DNA from 2 places in the Chromobacterium sp. CCUG 76385 genome. Region 2 is predicted to be linked to the other one. Evidence: riboswitches for the same ligand, from Rfam matches in the RefSeq annotation. Region 2 holds a riboswitch; the other holds the start of a gene.
What was found. Region 2 has a riboswitch for glycine ahead of QUG01_RS00835 (trimeric intracellular cation channel family protein). Riboswitches for the same ligand answer to the same signal wherever they lie in the genome.
Positions count from the first base shown of each region.

Region 1 (9,439 bases), on a different contig from region 2:
TCAAAGCCGGCGCCACGATCTATACAGAGATGCCTTGCGGCAATTGATCGCCTCCGGCCATGCCTATGCTTGCTGTTGCACGCGCAAGGAGATCGCGGCGGCGGCGCAACGCGGGCTGGATGGCTATGTCTATCCCGGAACCTGCCGCAATGGCTGTCCGGATGGCCGCGCAGGCCGCGCCTGGCGGCTGCGGCTGACGCCGGGCGAGAGCGTCGTCTGCGATAGGCTGCAGGGCGAGTATCGGCAGAATCTGGCGCGCGACATCGGCGACTTCGTGCTGCTGCGCGCCGACGGCTTCTGGGCCTATCAACTGGCGGTGGTGGTGGATGATGCCGAGCAGGGCGTCAATGATATCGTGCGCGGCGCCGATCTATTGGTGTCCACGCCGCGTCAATTGGCGGTATACGCCGCGCTGGGCTTGCCCGCGCCCACCTACTGCCACTTGCCGGTATTGACCAACGAGGCCGGCGAGAAATTGTCCAAGCAGACGCTGGCGCCGGCGATTTCCGGCGTCGATGCCGCGCGGCAGCTGCGAGCGGCATTGACGCTGCTGGGGCATGCGCCGCCGGCCGAGTGCGGCGATCTGGCGGAGCTGTGGCGCTGGGCCTTGGCCAGTTGGTCGCTGGCTAGCGTGCCGCGCGGCCCCTTGCGTTTGAGTGCCGGCTGACTTGCTTGCGTCGGTTTGGCATGACTTGCGCTGTATGCCGGTTTCTGTGAAAAAAATCGGTAATGCGACATGTTTTTGCATCAAATCTGTGTTCTAATGCGCCCTTTTTTTCGGCGCGACGCCATTTCCCCCACCGCCTGAGATTCTGACTTCGTCTATGTTGAAGTCATGACGCGTGGCGGTCGGCCGTGAGTCCGCCTGTTTCACGCATGCACGACGCCCGTTGCGGACCGGCGGCGCGCCATGCTTTCGTTCGCGATGGAGAATCAGGTTTGAGCGAAAACAGTTCTTCCCCCAAAAAAGGCTCGCTCGGAGTCTGGATGTGCACCGCCCTGGTGGTGGGCAATATGATAGGTTCCGGCGTGTTCCTGCTGCCCGCCTCGCTGGCGCCGTTTGGCGGCATTTCCTTGCTTGGCTGGCTGATCACGGCTGGCGGCGCCATCTGCCTGGCGCTGGTGTTCGCCCGCCTGTCGGCCATCCTGCCGCGCGAAGGCGGGCCATATGCTTATATTCATGCCGGCTTTGGCGATTTTGCCGGGTTCTGGATTGCCTGGGGATACTGGATCGCCTTATGGGCAGGCAATGCCGCGCTGGCGGTGGCGGCCACCAGTTATATGCAGGTGTTCTTTCCGGTTCTCGGCCATAGCGAACTGCTGGCTGGCGTTTTCGCCATCAGTCTGATCTGGATCGTTACCTGGATTAACAGTCGCGGCGCGCACAGTTCGGGCGTGGTGGCGGTGGTGACGACCCTGCTCAAGCTGCTGCCGCTGGCGGCGGTGACCTTCGTCGGTTTTTTCCATCTGAATACCGACAATCTGGCGTTCAATCCTCACCATAAGCCCTTGTTGTCTTCGCTGTCCGCGACCATGGCGCTGACGCTTTGGGCCTTCCTCGGCCTGGAGTCGGCCTCGGTGCCGGCTGGCGATGTCGATCAGCCAGAGAAGACCATTCCGCGGGCCACCGTCATCGGCACCTTGCTGGCTACTGTGCTGTACATTCTGTCGACGATATCGCTGATGGGCTTGATGCCTTCCGATGTGCTGGCGGCGTCTCAGGTGCCGTTTGCCGATGCGGCCCGGTTGATGTGGGGGGATTGGGGTTACTGGCTGGTCGGTTTCGGCGCCGTGGTGTCCTGCTTCGGCGCCCTCAACGGCTGGAGCCTGATGCAGGCGCACGTGCCGGCTGCTGCAGCCAAGGACAAGCTGTTTCCCAGCCGCTTCAATCAACGCAATGCGGCAGGCGTGCCGATCTTTGGCCTGGTGCTGTCCAGCGCCTTGGTCACCATCCTGATGGCGATGAAATACGCTGGCGGCGACAGCGGAGTGAAGATTTTCGAGTTCATCATCCTGCTGGCCACGGCCACCACCTTGTTGCCGTACGCGTTCTGCTCGATGGCGCTGATTGCCATCATGCTGATGCGCGGCAAGGCGTTTGCGCCGCGCGATTACGTGGCGCCGGGCTTCTTCGCCGGCATCGGTTTTGTGTATTCCTTGTGGGCGCTTTACGGCTCCGGCGCGGAGATCGTGATGTGGGGCATGCTGTTGCTGCTGCTCGGCCTGCCGATTTATGTCTGGCAGTTGAAAGAGCGCCACGCCGCCGATTGAGCGGCGGAGGCGGGGGCATGTCAAAGCGCAGCGCGAAAGCCTGCGCTTTTTTCGTTTCCGAATGGTTTTTATTGATAAATATGTGCGCTTATTTTCTTTGAGAAACATTTATTCAGACTGTTTGACATCGAAATAAACTCGGCTTGCCAAGGCGGGGAGATGCCCACCATAATCGGCGAGTCATACAGGAGAGAGCGGCACCCGCGGCCGCCGCCGAAGGCGCAAGCGCACCCGCTAATCGCTCAGGCAAAAGGACTGTATCATCGAGCCGGCGGCCGCCGGCTTGCGCAATCTGGAGAGCGGCGCCCGCGCGGCGTCCACCGAAGGGGCTAACGGCTTATCCGGCCGGAAAATCTCAGGTGCAGGGACAGAGGGGTGTGGTTGATAGAGGCTATCCACACTTTTCTCGAAGGAACCGCGCCATGACGGCCCCGAAACGTACCCCGCTGTTTGAAGCCCACATTGCCGCCGGCGCCAAGATGGTCGATTTCGCCGGTTGGGAAATGCCCATCCATTACGGTTCCCAGCTGAAAGAGCACGAAATCGTCCGCACCGATGCCGGCATGTTCGACGTTTCCCACATGACGGTGATCGACATCACCGGTTCCGACGCCAAGGCCTGGCTGCAAAAACTGATCGCCAACGACGTGGCCAAGCTCGGCTTCGAGGGCAAAGCCTTGTATTCCGGCATGCTGACGCCGCAGGGCACCGTCGTCGACGACCTGATCGTCTATCTCACTTCCTATGGCTACCGCATGGTGGTCAATGCCGGCACCACCGAAAAAGACCTGGCCTGGATGGAAAGCCAGAAGGCCGGTTTCGACGTGGCGCTGAAGGTGCGCCGCGACCTGGCGATGCTGGCGGTGCAAGGCCCCCAAGCCATTGAAAAAGTCTGCGCCATCAAGCCGGAGCTGGCCGAGGCCATCCGCGCGCTGAAAGTGTTCCAGGGCTTGCCGCAGGGCGAATGGTTCTACGCCCGCACCGGCTATACCGGCGAGGATGGCCTGGAAATCATGATTCCCGCCGCGGAAGCCGTTTCCTTCTTCGAACAATTGCTAGCCGTCGGCGTCGCGCCCATCGGCCTCGGTGCGCGCGACACGCTGCGTCTGGAAGCCGGCATGAATTTGTACGGCCACGACATGGACGAAACCGTGTCGCCGCTGGAGGCCGGCATGGGGTGGACCATTGCCTGGGAGCCGGCCGAGCGTAAATTCAATGGCCGCGAGGCGCTGGAAGCGCAAAAGGCCGCTGGCGTGAAAATGAAGCAGGTGGGCCTGGTGCTGGAAGGCCGCGGCGTGCTGCGCGAAGGCCAGAAGGTCCTGGTGGAAGGGGTGGGCGAAGGCGTGATCACCAGCGGCACTTTCTCGCCGACGCTGAAGCACTCCATCGCCATCGCCCGCGTGCCGGCCGCCACCGGTGCTGCCGCCCAAGTGGATCTGCGCGGCACGCTGACCGATGTGCGCGTGGTCAAGATGCCCTTCGTGCGCAATGGCAAGAAAGTATTCGAATAATCGGGCAGCGTCCTTGCGACGACTGCCGTCACCATTGATCCGATCTTAAGCTGGAGAACTTCAAGATGAGCAATATCCCCGCCGAACTCAAATACGTCGAGAGCCACGAATGGCTGCGCCTGGAGGCCGATGGCTCCGTGACCGTGGGCATCACCGCCCACGCGCAGGAACTGTTGGGCGACATCGTCTTCGTCGAGCTGCCCAAGATCGGCAGCGTACTGGCCAAGGAAGAGCAGGCTGGCGCGGTGGAATCGGTCAAGGCGGCTTCCGACGTCTACTGTCCGATCGCCGGCGAAGTGCTGGAAGTGAATGGCGAGCTGGAAGGCGCGCCGGATCTGGCTAATAACGATCCGTACGGCGACGGCTGGTTCTTCAAGATCAAGCCGGCCAATGCGTCCGACCTGGACGGCCTGATGGACGCCGCCGCCTACGCCAAGGAAATCGGCGCTTGATGTGATACGCCCCTGAGTCGCAAGACACAGGGGCGTTTGTTTTTTAGCCACGAAAACCACGAAAAGACACGAAAGATAACAGGAAGCCTATTTCGGCTTCTCTCAGAGTGAGCGGCTTTTCGGCTTCGCGTCATGCCGTTCGTGTCCTTTCGTGGTTTTCGTGGCAAAAGAAAGGTTTTGTTATGTCTCTTGCCGAACTCTTCAATCGTCACGAATTCCTCTCCCGCCATATCGGCCCCAATGACGCCGAGCGCGCCGAGATGCTGGCCGCCATCGGCGCGCCGTCCATCGATGCCCTGGTCGACCAGACTCTGCCGGCCGACATCCGCCTGAACCGCCGCCTGGACCTGCCGGCGCCGCAGCCGGAAGCCGAAGCGCTGGCCGCCTTGAAGGCAGTTGCCAGCAAGAACGTGGTCAACAAATCTTTCATCGGCCTCGGCTACCACCCGGTGCTGACGCCCACCGTCATCCTGCGCAATGTGCTGGAAAATCCGGGCTGGTACACGGCGTACACGCCGTACCAGGCCGAGATCGCCCAGGGCCGTCTGGAGGCGCTGCTGAACTTCCAGCAGATGGTGATCGACCTGACCGGCCTGGAAATGGCCAATGCGTCGCTGCTGGACGAAGCTACGGCCGCCGCCGAGGCGATGGCGATGGCCAAGCGCGTGTCCAAGTCCAAGTCCGTCAGCTTCTTCGTCGACAGCCGCGTGCTGCCGCAGACGCTGGACGTGATGAAGACGCGCGCCAAATACTTCGGCTTCGAGCTGGTGCAAGGCCATCCGGAAGAGGCCGGCAACGGCGACTACTTCGGCGCGCTGTTCCAGTATCCGGGCGAGGCCGGCGATCTGATCGATCTGACCCCGCATATCGCCGCCGTCAAGGCCAAGGGCGGCATCGTCGCCGTCGCCGCCGACGTGATGGCGCTGGTGGCCTTGAAATCTCCGGGCGAAATGGGCGCCGACATCGCGCTGGGCAATACCCAGCGCTTCGGCGTGCCGATGGGCTTCGGCGGCCCGCATGCCGCTTATTTCGCCTTCAAGGACGAGATGAAGCGTTCCGCGCCGGGCCGCATCATCGGCGTGTCCATCGACGCCAAGGGTAAGACCGCGCTGCGCATGGCGCTGCAAACCCGCGAGCAGCACATCCGCCGCGAGAAGGCGAACTCCAACATCTGCACCAGCCAGGTGCTGCTGGCCAATATCGCCGGCCTGTATGCCGTCTATCACGGCCCGGAAGGCGTCAAGCGCATCGCCGCCCGCATCCATCGCCTGGCCGCCATCTTCGCCCACGCGGTGCAAGCCGCCGGCGGCAAGCTGGCGTTCGACCGCTTCTTCGACACGGTGCAGGTGGACGCCCCTAAAGCTGACGCCATCTACGCCGCCGCGCTGGCCGCCGGCTACAACCTGCGCCGCGTCGGCAAGACCGTGCTGGGCGTGGCTTTCCACGAAGCCGCCACCGAGGCGGACCTCGCCAAGCTGATCGAGCTGTTCACCGGCAAGCCGGCCGACATCGCCGCGCTGGACGCCGTGGCCAAAGAGGCCATCCCGGCCGCGCTGAAACGCGAGTCGGCCATCCTGACCCACCCGGTGTTCAACACCCACCATAGCGAGCACGAGATGCTGCGCTATATGAAGAAGCTGGAAAACCGCGACCTGGCGATGAATCATTCGATGATCTCGCTGGGCAGCTGCACCATGAAGCTGAACGCCACCAGCGAGATGATCCCGATCACCTGGCCGGAATTCGCCAATATGCATCCGTTCGCGCCGCGCGAGCAGACCGTGGGCTATCTGGAACTGATCGAGGGTTTGCAGCGGCAGTTGAAGGCGATCACCGGCTTCGACGCCATCTCCATGCAGCCTAACTCCGGCGCCCAGGGCGAGTACGCCGGCCTGTTGGCCATCAGCCGCTACCATGAGTCGCGCGGCGAAGGCCATCGCAATATCTGCCTGATCCCGCAATCGGCGCATGGCACCAACCCGGCCACCGCGCAGATGATGAATATGCAGGTGGTGGTGGTGAAGTGCGACGAGGCCGGCAACGTCGACGTGGCCGACCTGAAGGCCAAGGCCGAACAGCACGCCGCCAACCTGGCCGCGCTGATGATCACCTATCCGTCCACCCACGGCGTGTTCGAGCAGGCCATCCGCGAGATTTGCGAGGTGGTGCATGCCCACGGCGGCCAAGTGTATATGGACGGCGCCAACCTGAACGCCCAGGTGGGTCTGACCCGTCCGGCCGACATCGGCGCCGACGTGTCGCATATGAACCTGCACAAGACCTTCTGCATCCCGCACGGCGGCGGCGGGCCGGGCATGGGCCCGATCGGCTTGAAGGCGCACTTGGCGCCGTTTATGGCCAACCACGTGGTGGCTTCGGTGCCGGGCGCGGAGGAGGGCCAGACCGCAGTCTCCGCCGCGCCGTTCGGCTCGGCTTCCATCCTGCCGATCTCGTATATGTACATCGCCATGATGGGCGCGGAAGGCATGAAGCAGGCGACGGAAAACGCCTTGCTGTCGGCCAACTACCTGGCCACCCGCCTGGCCGAGCACTTCCCGGTGCTGTATACCGGCGTCAATGGCAGGGTGGCGCACGAGTGCATCATCGATCTGCGTCCGCTGAAGGCCGCCTCCGGCGTCACCGAAGTGGACGTGGCCAAGCGCCTGATGGACTACGGCCTCCACGCGCCGACCATGAGCTTCCCGGTGCCGGGCACGCTGATGATAGAGCCGACCGAATCCGAGCCCAAGGCCGAGCTGGACCGCTTCATCGCGGCGATGGCGTCCATCCGCGCCGAGATCGACCAGGTGCAGAACGGCGCATGGCCGGCGGACAACAATCCGCTGGTCAACGCGCCGCACAGCAAGGCCGACATCGCCGGCGACTGGGACCGCCCGTACAGCCGCGAGCAGGGCCTGTTCCCGCTGCCTTATGTGCTGGAGAACAAGTTCTGGCCGAGCGTGAACCGCATCGACGACGTTTATGGCGATCGCAACGTGCAGTGCAGCTGCCCGAGCATCGACAACTATCAGTAAAACTCGTCTCCTGACTGTAAACGACCCCGTCCGGCGCGCGGCCTGACGGGGTTTTTCTTTATCTTGTTGGCCATCGTTTAAGTGTAAATACTTAGTATGTGTATCTAAGTAGTAACAATTTCCCATAAGAACTATTACTAGTAAGTAGTTTCCGCCTGCCGATGATTTGTCTTGTCGGCGCTTGTTTTTGGGAGTGCGTGAGCAGGGGAATAAATATGGGTGCCGCGGATTTTGATGGTTTTTATCGCAGCAATGCGTCGTTCTATGGGGACCGGCCAGCCCTGTCCCTGATTTATTATCTAGATAAGTACAATGTGAAAGGAGAGGGCGTCGGACTGGACCTGGGATGCGGCCAAGGGCGCAATGCCCTGTATCTGGCGCGCCGCGGTTTTTCCATGCGTGGTCTGGATCAGTCTGCGGAGGCGGTGGCGCGTCTGAGCGGGCTGGCCGACGAGCTGCAACTCGACGTCAACGGAGGCGTGGCCGATCTGGCCAATATGGCGGAGGCGGATATCGAGCCGCAGCATTATCAGATCATCGTGGCTTACACCCTGCTGGATCATTTGAGCGAGGATGCGGGCGCCAGGTTGGCGCAAGCCATGGTAGCGGGCCTTGCGCCAGGCGGCTTTCTGTTTGCCTCGGTCTTCCTGGTGGACGATCCCGGCTGCTGCGGCCGTGGCGGGCGCGCCAGCGAAACCGCCGCCTATATCCGGCATTACTACCGTTCCGGAGAGCTGAGAGCGCAATTCTCTCAACTGGAGGCCCTGGCCTATCAGGAGGAATATGCGCTCGATCTCAGCCATGGCTGGCCTCATCACCACAGCATGGCCAGATTATTTGCGCGCAAACCGATCAATTAAAGATATTCACCTCCTCCAAGCAGGGCGAGCGCCCTGCTTTTTTCATTCGGCAACTGAAACGCATGTTTGCCGAAATGGCAGCGGTGAAAATGCCGGCTGCGCAAAATAACAGCAGCGCAGGCGATCTCGTTTGCTACAATGGCAAGCCTTGCCGATAGACGGCGAGCCGGTTTTTTGATGAATAAATAAAAGGTTAACGGCAATCATGCCGAAGAAGAACGTCATCTCCTGGCAGGGAGACAATTTGCCGATGCTGGAGGCTTTGAGCCTGCCGGTTTGGGTGTTCGATATCGATAACAAACGCGTATTCTGGGCCAATCCGGCCGCTCTGGAAGTGTGGGGCGCGGATAGCCTGCAGGAATTATGCGCGCGCGACATGTCGCGCGATATGTCGGTATCCGTGGCGCAGCGGCTCAGCCAGTATCAACAGGATTTCGAACGCGACAATGCCGTGTTCACCGAGAGCTGGACGCTTTACCCCAAAGGCATGCCGCGGCAGTTGAAAGTCGTATTCCGCGGCATCCAGGTCGAAGGCCGGATGATGATGTTCTGCGAGGCCCAGAATACGCTGTCCACCGATCCCGCCACGTTGCGCAGCGCCGAGGCGCTGATGCATACCTCCATGCTGGTCACCTTGTACGACTCCGCCGGCATGGTGTTGTACCGCAACCCGTCGGCCCGCGCCAAGGTGGCCTATGCCAGCGAAACCTGGCGCCAGCATTTCATTCATGATGGCGACTGGCAAACCCTGCAGCAGGGAGTGGCGGCCGCCGGTGAGGCCAGGCAGCTGGCCCAGGTGCACACCCGCCAGGGCATGCGCTGGCATGAAATCGCCGTGCGCGCGTGCCGCGACGGGGTGTCGGGCCAGGACGCGCTGCTGGTCACGGAAGTGGACATCACCGATCTGAAGCACGCCGAGGCGCGCGCCAGCTTCCTCGCCAATCACGACGTGTTGACCGGCCTGCCCAACCGCAACGGCATTCGCAGCGAGCTGCTGCCGTATTTGCAACAGGCCCTGCGCGATGGCCGCCAGGTGGCCTTGATGTTCATCGACCTGGATCGCTTCAAGAACGTCAACGACTCCCTGGGCCACGCCAGCGGCGACGAAATGCTGATCCGCATGAGCGGGCGTTTGTCGCAACTGCTGGGGCATGATGAGAAAGTGGCCCGCCTGGGCGGCGACGAATTCCTGGTGATGCTGGCGGCGCCGGATGTGGCGCAGCGGGCGGAGGCCTTGGGGCTTCGAATTTTGCAAAGCCTGGCGATGCCAATGCGGCTGGGCGGCATGGATATCAGCGTTTCGGCCTCCA
Region 1 is NZ_JAUCGU010000002.1:21,480-30,918, forward strand. Features, by position in the region: gene gluQRS (tRNA glutamyl-Q(34) synthetase GluQRS) at 1-667, shown strand, start outside; gene QUG01_RS01935 (amino acid permease) at 988-2,271, shown strand; glycine riboswitch at 2,447-2,539, shown strand; glycine riboswitch at 2,554-2,652, shown strand; gene gcvT (glycine cleavage system aminomethyltransferase GcvT) at 2,694-3,782, shown strand; gene gcvH (glycine cleavage system protein GcvH) at 3,848-4,234, shown strand; gene gcvP (aminomethyl-transferring glycine dehydrogenase) at 4,417-7,269, shown strand; gene QUG01_RS01955 (class I SAM-dependent methyltransferase) at 7,485-8,129, shown strand; gene QUG01_RS01960 (putative bifunctional diguanylate cyclase/phosphodiesterase) at 8,335-9,439, shown strand, end outside.
Region 1: linked by a shared signal. The riboswitch ahead of gcvT (glycine cleavage system aminomethyltransferase GcvT) and the one ahead of QUG01_RS00835 (trimeric intracellular cation channel family protein) in region 2 are both predicted to bind glycine.

Region 2 (9,439 bases):
ATGGATTGGAGATTCTGCGCTTGTCCGGCAATCCTGGCCGCTTTGGCAAGCAAGATATTTTACTGTCGAACGGCTATATCCAAGAGAACATGTCTAGGGGCTGTTGACGTTTGCTGAGAGGTTGCGAAAGGCATCCGGTCCTGCGGGTTTGGCCTCTTTTGACCAGATTCGGCGGTGCGCAGCCCTGGCATGGCTATGCGGCGGACTGCGCGCCTTGCATCCGGCCAAAATCGGCGCAAACGCGATCCCCGCAGCACAACCCGTCAACAGCCCCTTGGGAGCGAATGCATGAGAAGGCTGCTGTGGATGGCAATGCTGTGGAGTCTGGCCTGGCCAGTGCCTGCTCAGACTCTGCTGGTGGCGATGGAAGAGGCGGATAACCGTCCGTTCGAATACCTGGACGATCAGGGCAATCTGACCGGTTTTCACACCGAGATTGTGCGCGCGGTGGCCAAGGCGCTGGGGTGGGAGGTGTCCTTCCAGCGCATGCCGTGGGGCCGGGCGCAGTTATCGCTGGCCAACGGCAAAGTGGATGCAGTCACCTATATGGGTAAAACCGCGGAAAGAATGAAGTACGCGGTTTTCCTGGATGGCAATCAGCTGGATGTCGAGCGAGTCACCTTGTTTGTGCGCAGGGAGGATGCCGCGCGCATTCACTACATTCCGCCAGTATCCAGCATGATGAACCGCTGGCGCTTTGGCGCGCCGCATGGCTATTTTCTGGGGCAAGAGATCGCCGACGCGGTGGCGGCCGGGCTGCCCCTGGACCAGCATGCGCAGAATCAGGCGCAATTGTTCGGCATGCTCGTGGCGCATCGCATCGACGTGGCGGTTGCCGAGAAACTGGCGCTGCAACTGGTGGAGCCGGAAATGCCAGATGTGGCTGCCCATGTGGCGCCGGTAACGGGCGCGGTGTTCAGCGGCAACCCCATGTACATCGCCTTCCGCAACAAAGGCGACGGGCCGCAGTTGGCCAAGCAGTTTGCCGCGGCTTACGCCAAGTGGCGTCATGGTGATGTCTATCCTTGGCTGATCGCGCGGTTCAAGGTGTACGAGCGGGTACCGGATAGCTTCATCCCCAAGTAGCCGGCCTTCCACGCGCCCCAGCCCGCGAACAGCGGGCTGGGTTATTTGGCGGGGCGGCTCATGCCGTCAGTCGGTGGCGGCTTCTTCCTTAAAAGCCAGCAACGCCAGCAAGCTGGCCGCGCTGCAGGCCATGATGTACCAGGCTGGGGCTAATGGATTGCCGCTGACGCTGATCAGCCAGGTGACGATGAACTGTGCGAAGCCGCCAAACAGCGTCACGCCGCAGGCATAGATGATGGCAAGTCCGGTGGCGCGGCTGCCGCGCGGGAAGGCCTCCATGATCAGCAGGAAGCCGGCGGGGCTGCCCAGCGCCAGCGGCGCGGTCAGCGTCATGGCCAGCGTCAACGCGGCAGGCAGCGAGGGTGTCGCGTGCAGCAGCATGAAGCAGGGCAGCGTCAGCAGCGCGCACAAAGCATTGACGGCCAGCAGCAGGGGTTTGCGTCTGGGCAGACGGTCGGCCAGCATGCCGGCCAGCGGCGAGGCCAGCAGCAGGACCAGCCCGGCCGCGCATCCTGCGAGCAGCGCGGAGGCCGGCGGTTGATGCAGCACCTTGATCAGATAGGACGGCAGGTAGTGCGCCACCACATACATATTGGCGGTGCCGCCCATGATCAGCATGCAGCCCAACAACAGCTTGCGACGATGCTGGCGCATCAGCGCCGCCAGGCTTGGCTGCTCAGCCGCTTCGGCCTGGTGGGTTTCGTCCAGATGGCGGCGGATGTACAAGCCCACCGGCCCCACCAGCAAGCCCAGCAGGAAAGGCAGCCGCCAACCCCAGCTTTCCAGCGCTTCATGGCTGAGGAAATAGGTCAGCAGCGCGCCGCTGAGCGCGCCGGCCAGCACCGCGCCGCCCTGGGTGGCCATCTGCCAGCTCACCATGAAGCCGCGCCGGTTGCGCGCGCCGGACTCCATCAAAAAGCTGGTGGCGGCGCCGACTTCGCCGCCGGCGGCGAAGCCTTGCAGCAGACGGCCTGCGACGATCAGCAAGGGCGCCAGCAGGCCTATGCTGTCGTAAGTCGGCGCCAGGCCGATCAAGGCGGTGCCGCCGGCCATCAGCCAGATGGTCAGCGTCAGCGCCGGTTTGCGGCCGGCGCGGTCGGCGATGCGGCCTATCACCACGCTGCCCAGCGGCCGCATCACGAAGCCGATGCCGAAGGTGGCCAGCGCCATCAGCAAGGAGCCGTACTCGCTGTGCGACGGGAAATACAATTTGCCGATCAGCACGGCGAAAAAGCTGAACACGGTGAAGTCGTACAGCTCCAGCCAGTTGCCCAGCGACACCGCGACGATGGTGCGGCGCGACGAGGCGGTGTGCGTTACCGGCGCGTCGGCCGCGGGGGCGGTCAGCGTCTTGTTCATATGAAGTTCCTCGATCTGGATAGGGACAGGCGGCTTCAGAAAAAGTTGTGGTACAGGCCCACGGCGGCGCTGACGGGCGTGATCCCGGTCTGCGGCCTGCCCAGCCGGTCGGCAGGCAGCGGCTGGCCGTTCAGCATCAGGGTGGAGCCGCCCAGGTTGCGGATGGCGCCGGCGCGCGCATACAGGCCTGTGCGCTGGGACAGGTTGTAGTCGTAGCCCAGCATCAGGCCGAGGGCGGAGCTGGAGATGGCCTGCCCATCCGCGTCGCGCGCGCTTGTTGTATCGCGGTAGACGGCGGACAGGCGGTAGACATGCCGCTTTTCCGCGACGATGGCGCCGGCGGTGTAGACGCGGGCGATGCCGTTTTCCTGGCGGCGCGGCATGGTGACGGTATGCGAGGCGGACAGCACCAGCCGGCCGATGTCGTAGACCGCGGCCAGGCCGTAGAAGTCATTGCGCGCCGCGTCCGCGCCGGACGGCGACAGCGGCTGCCAGCTCTGGTTGAAGCTGGCGGCCAGGAACAAGGGGCCGTCCAGATGCGCCAGCATGGCGCCGCGGCTGCCCGGCGCGCGCCGGTTGGGCGAAGCGGCCTGCAGCAGCTCGACGTTGAAGCCCTGGCCGCGCGGCGAAATCCACTTCACGGCATGGCCCACGCGGCTGTCGAACTGGGCGGAGCCGGGGCCGAGGTCGGCATTGGGCAAAACGCCGCGCGGCGTCTGCACCGCGCCCATGCCTGCCCAGCTGTAGACCGAATGGGTGTTGACGGCGCCGAACGGATCGATGAACAGCGGCAGGCCGGCGTTGAGCTGGCGGCCCAGCCGCAGCGCGCCCCAGCGCGTGGACTCCAGGCCCAGCCAGGCTTCGCGGTTGAAGGTGATGCCGGGCGATTGCGGCGTGCCGTCGTTGGCGTTGAAGCCGGCCTCCAGATTGAACTCCGTCCGCCAGCCGTCGGCCAATAGCTCGCGGCCGGCCAGGCCGAACTTGGATGTCCATTCGCCGCCGCTCTGCAGCTGCCAGGCGCGCCTGCCGCCGGCTTGCGCGTAGTTGACGCCCAGGTCCAGCGTGCCATACGGGGCGACGCCGCCGTTCTTCAGCATGCCGTTGAACAGGGGCAGGCCTTGCAAGCGGGTCAGCAGGAAGGAATCGGCCCAGGCGGGCGGGGCCAGGCAGGCCGCCAGCAGGGGCGGCCAGGTGTGACGCAGCATAGCTTTCTCCTTTGTCTTGCGATGCCGGCTGTGCCGCCGGCTTGATCGCGCCGCGCGTCAGCCGCGCAGATAGCTTTCCGCCAGCCGCGCCCACAGCGAGGCGCCCACCGGCAGGGCCTGGTCGTTGAAGTCGTAGCCAGGGTTGTGGACCATGCAGCCGCCGCGGCTTTCGGTGCCGTTGCCCAGCAGCACGTAGCAGCCGGGTTTCTTTTCCAGCATCCAGGCAAAATCCTCGCTGCCCATCATCCCTTGCGGCGGTTGGATCAGTCGTTCCGCGCCGGCTTGCTCGCGGATCAGTTCCGCCATGAAGCGGGTTTCATCGGGCGTGTTGACCAGCACCGGCGCGATGGTGCGGTAGTCGATTTCCGCCGCTACGCCGTAACTCTGCGCCTGCAGCTGGACGGTTTCATGCAGCCGCTGTTTCAAGGTGGCGTGGACGTCGCGGCTGAGCGCGCGTACGGTCAGCTTCATTTCCGCGTGTTCCGGAATCACGTTGTGCGCCTTGCCGGCGTGCAGCGCGCCGACGGTGACTACGCCGGCCTCTGTCGCCGGAATATTGCGCGCCACCAGGGTTTGCAACGCCATCACGATGGACGAGGCGGCGACGATGGGGTCGCGGCCGAAGTTGGGCATCGCGCCGTGCGCGCCCACGCCGGTGAGGCGAACATCCACGCTGTCGGACGAGGCCGCCATGGCGCCTTCCTTCAGTGCGAAACAGCCGACAGGCAGGCCCGGCGCGTTGTGCAGGGCGTAGACGGCGTCGCAGGGGAAGCGCTCGAACAAGCCGTCTTCAAGCATGGCCGGCGCGCCGCCCAGGCCTTCCTCCGCCGGTTGAAAGATCAGATGCAGCGTGCCGTTGAAGCGCCGGGTTGCAGCCAGGTATTGGGCGGCGGCCAGCAGCATGGCGGTGTGGCCGTCGTGGCCGCAGGCGTGCATCTTGCCGGGCTGGGTGCTGGCGTAGGAGAGGCCGGTGGTTTCCTGGATGGGCAGCGCGTCCATGTCGGCGCGGATGCCGAGCGCGCGCGACCCTGCGCCTGCGCGCAGCGTGCCCACCACGCCGGTCTTGCCGATGCCGGTTTGCACCTCATAGCCCCATTCGCGCAGCTTGGCGGCGACCAGCTCGCTGGTTTGCCGCTCCTCGAACCCCAGCTCCGGATGAGCGTGTATTTGGCGGCGCAGCTGGATGAACTCATCCAGGCTGTTCAGGATTTCCGGGAGGATGAAAGTATCGTTTGCCATGGCTTGGTCTCCTGGTTGAAAGGTGCCGAACCATGCTAGGCAAAACTATTTGCGCTGAATAAGCACAAATATTGATAGCCATAACCATGAGTTATCCACGTGAGTCCACTCAAGCAACATCAACTGCGGGCCTTGGTCGCCGTGGCGGATCACGGCAGCATCAATGCGGCCGCGCGCGCGCTGTGCGTCACGCAGCCTGCCATCACCAAGGCGCTGCGCGAATTGGAGGCGGAGCAAGGCGTGCCCTTGTTGCTGCGCAACTCCTGGGGCGTGACGCTGACCGATGCCGGACAGACGCTGCTCGGCCATGCGCGTCTGGTGATACGGGAGCTGGAGCGGGCGCAGCAGGAAATGGATAGGCTGCGCTCCGGCCGCGAGAGCAGCCTGCGCATCGGCCTGACCCCGCTGGCCGGTTTCGAGATTTTGCCGCAGTCGTTCGCGGCCTTCCGGCGCGCCATGCCGCAGGTGCGGGTGGATTTCCTGGAGCAGGATGGGAAACAACTGCTTGAGGGCCTGCGCAGCGGGCAGCTGGATTTCGCGCTGGGCGCCTTCTCCACGCCGCCGGACGATCCATTCGTGCGGGTGGAGCGGCTGTGCGAATCCCCATCCGGCTTTGCCGTCCGCGCAGAAAGCCCGTTGCGGCATGCCGCCGCGTTGGCGGAGTTGCGGCAGGCGGAGTGGCTGCATACCGATCAGAGCGGCCAGTACGAAAGCTTTGTGCATGGCATGTTTGCGCGCGAAGGACTGGCGCCGCCGGAGCGAGTGACTTGTTGCACGTCCAATGTCTTACTGTGTGGGCTGCTGATGACGATGGATGCCGTGGTGCCGATGTCCAATCAGGCCTTGCAGGCCACGCTGACGGCGCAGCGTTTTGTAGAGCTGCCGCTTAAGCAGCGGCCGCCGAGGCTGAGCCTGCTGCTCTTGGTGCGGGAGGGCGCGCTGCTGAGCCGGGCCGCGGAATGGTTCATCGCCCGCATTCGCGAGGCGCAAACCGTTTGAATCGGTTTCGGCCATGCCGACTTTGGGTCTTTTTTTGTTCGCATCGCATGCCCTATGCTGAATCGTGAAGTTTCAGGGAGCGCATCATGCCGAAGATATTGGCGGGGTGCCTGCTGGCCTGCGCATGGGCAATCGCCCATGCCGCGCCGGTCACGGTGGCCGCCGCCAGCAATACTGAGCCGGCGCTGAATGAGATCGTCAAAAAATTCACGGCGAAGACTGGCGTAACGGTAAAGGTGGCTTATGGTCCCGCGGTGGCGCTGGCCTCGCAGATTGCCAATGGCGCCGCGTACGAAATCTACATCTCGTCCAGCGAAGAATACACCCATAAGCTGCAGGCGCAGGGGCGCTGTCTGGAAGAGCCGCGCATCTTTGGTTTGGGTTCCCTGGTGCTATGGTCGCTGGCGGCGGATTTTCATGAGAGCGGCTGGCTGGAGTGGCTGCGCCAAGGCAGAGGCAAGATCGCGCTGCCGGATCCCGAGTCCAGCATTTATGGCCAGATGGTTTTATACAGCTTGAATCATTACCAACTAGCGGAACGCCTGCGCCCGCGTTTTGTCAGGGCGCCGGATGTGGCCCATGCCGCCGAAATGGTGGCGTCCGGCAGGGTGGCGGGCGGTTTCGTTTCCAAGTCTCAGGTGCTGGAGCGCTCACGTTTGGGCAAGGGGCATTGGGTAGAGATTCCGCCGGATAGTTACCCGACTATCCGGCAGACGGTGGCGCTGCTGACGCCGGCGGCAGGCCATCCGCAAGCCCGGCAATTGTTCGATTACCTTTTCAGTCCCGAATCGCAGAAAATCTGGCGCGCGTATGGCTATGCCAAACCTTGAGACGCGAATCATGCGCCATGGGGCGGCGCGCATCGATGTCCGCGTCACGCCATGGCTTGCTATGCGTGACGCAAACCACCCCGCCTAAGCGGGGTGGGGGTGTCAGTGATGATCGTGGCGGTAGGCGAAAACCGGCAGCTGCCACTCGCGCCACAGCGCGGTCATGCGCAGCGCCAGGCCGAAGGCGAAGCTGGCGGCGATGTTCCAGTCGTGCGGAACCTCCAGCGCGTTCAATCCCAGGTAGAGGATGGCCACCAAGAGCGACACGCTGGCGTACAGCTCGCGGCGGAACACGATGGGCACGCGATTGCACAGGACATCGCGCAGAATGCCGCCGGCGATGCCGGTGATCATGCCTGCCATGACCACGATGACCGGGTGATAGCGCATGCCTAACGCGACATCGCAGCCGATGATGGTGAACGCCACCAGGCCCAGCGCGTCCAGCACCAGGAATAGCCGGTTCAGATGGCGCATGAAGCGCGCGGCCAGCACGGCCGCGATGCCGCCGGCCACCACCAGCAATACGTACTCCGGGTGTTGCGTCCAGCCTATCGGGTAGCGGCCGAGCACGATGTCGCGCACGGTGCCGCCGCCCAGCGCGGTGAGGAAGGCGATGACGGTGACGCCGAAGATGTCCATGTGGCGGCGGCCCGCAGCCAGCGCGCCGGTCATCGCTTCCGCGGTGATGGCGATCAGATAGATCAGGCTCAGCATGGCAAGCTCCCGCGCGCGACGGCGGCGGATGGGCATGAAAAAGGGAAAAGAATGTCTACTGGCGCGGGCAAAAGCGCGCGGCCGATGGCAGGTGCGGACAAGGCAGTCTCCTGGGTGGATTCCGGGTTGCGGAACAGCCTCTCCCCTTGTCCTTTTACCTGAGAGTTGCATGGCCGGCGGCCACTTGCCCCTTCGGTGGACCGCTCGCGGCGGCCTCTCTCCAATCGGCTTGAATCAATGGTGCACTGCGGTACTGCTTGCCTGAGCGATTATGGGAGTTTGCGTCTTCGGCGGGGGCGGCGCCCCTCTCTCCCGCAGCGCGTCAAATATTAGCTATTGCTGTTTGAATAGTCAATATTCAGAACCTATTGATGATCATTTTTCTGCATGGAGCAATTGCGGCGGAGGGATGGCGGGGAGGGGATGGGAAATCAGTACGAAGCGACGCTAACCAAGCCGCGAAAGGGTTTGAGGTGTGTTGGCGATAAAACCGGAGCGCCTGTCGGCGCTCCGGCGTGGCGCGTCAGGAGTCCTTCTGCTGCTTGGCGGCGGCAGCCGGCTTGACGGTTTTGGCTGCGGCAGGCGCTTGGCCGTTGGCCTTGACTGCGGGCTTGCGGGCTGGCGCAGGCTTGGTCGCCGGTTTGCGCGTGGCGGCGGTCTTGGCCGGCGCCGGCTGGATTTCAGCCTTGGCCGCCGGGACGATGGGTTGGGCCGGAGCCGGCTTGACTGCAACCGTTTCCGTCGCGCGAGGGGCGGCCGACTGAATCACGGCCTTGTCCAGAATGGCCTTGCGGTCTTGTTCGGACAGCCCAAGCACATTGGCCGCCTGCTCCAGCCGTTGTTGTTGCTCCGGCGGAATGTCATGGCGATTCACCAGCAGCAGGTCGCGCACCAGCATCCAGGCCTGGTGGCGGATGTGCTGGTCGGGCAGCAGCGTGCTCAGGCCGTTCAGCGCGCGCTGGTGATCGGCGCGCACCAGGGCGACCTGTTTGCGTACGGTATCCTTCAGCTGCATCAGCGTCAGCGGATATTCGCGCTGCACGCCGCGCATGGTGCGGCGGATGGCGTTGAATGGCCGTTCATCGATGACGCCCATGCCGATGCCGACATAGACCAGCAGCCGGATGAAGCCATCAGCCAGCGTGCCTTGCTCGAAGCTCGGGTCCAGCGCCTCGCGCTTCAGGCGCGCCAGCTCGCGGCTTTCCCAGGTGAGCGCCTGCTTGCGCTCCTCGCCGGCGGGCTGCACGCCGACCAGCGTGGCCAGTTGCGGCGATTCGTAAATCCCGCGGAATAGTTGTTCCTGGGCGGCGTCGCGCAGGTCGCGGTAATGATCCAGCGACTGGACGATGAAGTCAGACATCCGTTCCTGCCACTGCCACAGCGGATTGTCCGTGGAAACCGGGCGCCGTTGTTCGCGCACCTTGGCGGCGAGTCCGGGCAGCCACCACAGCCAGGGGTTCTTCGGCGAGATCAGCGTGCGCTCGAAGCGGGCGGGATGCAGCTCGCGCAGCAGGCGGGCGCTGGCCTCGTTGCTGAAGGCGCGCACCACGGGGGACAGATAGCGGTCGTACACGCCCTGGTTGATTTCGGAGACGCGTTTCACTACTTCGAAAGCCTGTTCGTCTTCGCGGCCGTCATCCAGCGCCAGGATGTCGGATACATCGCGGGCTTCGAAGCGGATGATGTAGCGGCCTTCGATGTATTCCTGGCCCGGAGAGTCCGGCGCGATGTCTTCGATGACGGCCTCGTACAATCCCGGCACCAACACGTCTATCAGGTCCAGCGCGCTGGCGAACTCGCTGTGCTCCTTGTTGGCCACGCCGGATGACACAAAGATGCCCAGGTGGCCCACTTTGTTGTGCAGGCAGTAGACGATGGTCTGCTCGTTGTTGCGGATGTCCTCGACGCTGTCGTACAGGTCGGCGATCCAGTTCAGCGCCTGCTGCGGCGGGGTGATGTTATCGCCCCAGGAGGCGAACACCATGATGGGCGAGCGGATGTTGC
Region 2 is NZ_JAUCGU010000001.1:174,406-183,844, forward strand. Features, by position in the region: gene QUG01_RS00805 (substrate-binding periplasmic protein) at 289-1,086, shown strand; gene QUG01_RS00810 (MFS transporter) at 1,153-2,445, opposite strand; gene QUG01_RS00815 (porin) at 2,481-3,650, opposite strand; gene QUG01_RS00820 (M20 aminoacylase family protein) at 3,708-4,889, opposite strand; gene QUG01_RS00825 (LysR family transcriptional regulator) at 4,989-5,888, shown strand; gene modA (molybdate ABC transporter substrate-binding protein) at 5,975-6,718, shown strand; gene QUG01_RS00835 (trimeric intracellular cation channel family protein) at 6,821-7,435, opposite strand; glycine riboswitch at 7,572-7,669, opposite strand; glycine riboswitch at 7,674-7,760, opposite strand; gene QUG01_RS00840 (DUF3141 domain-containing protein) at 7,959-9,439, opposite strand, start outside.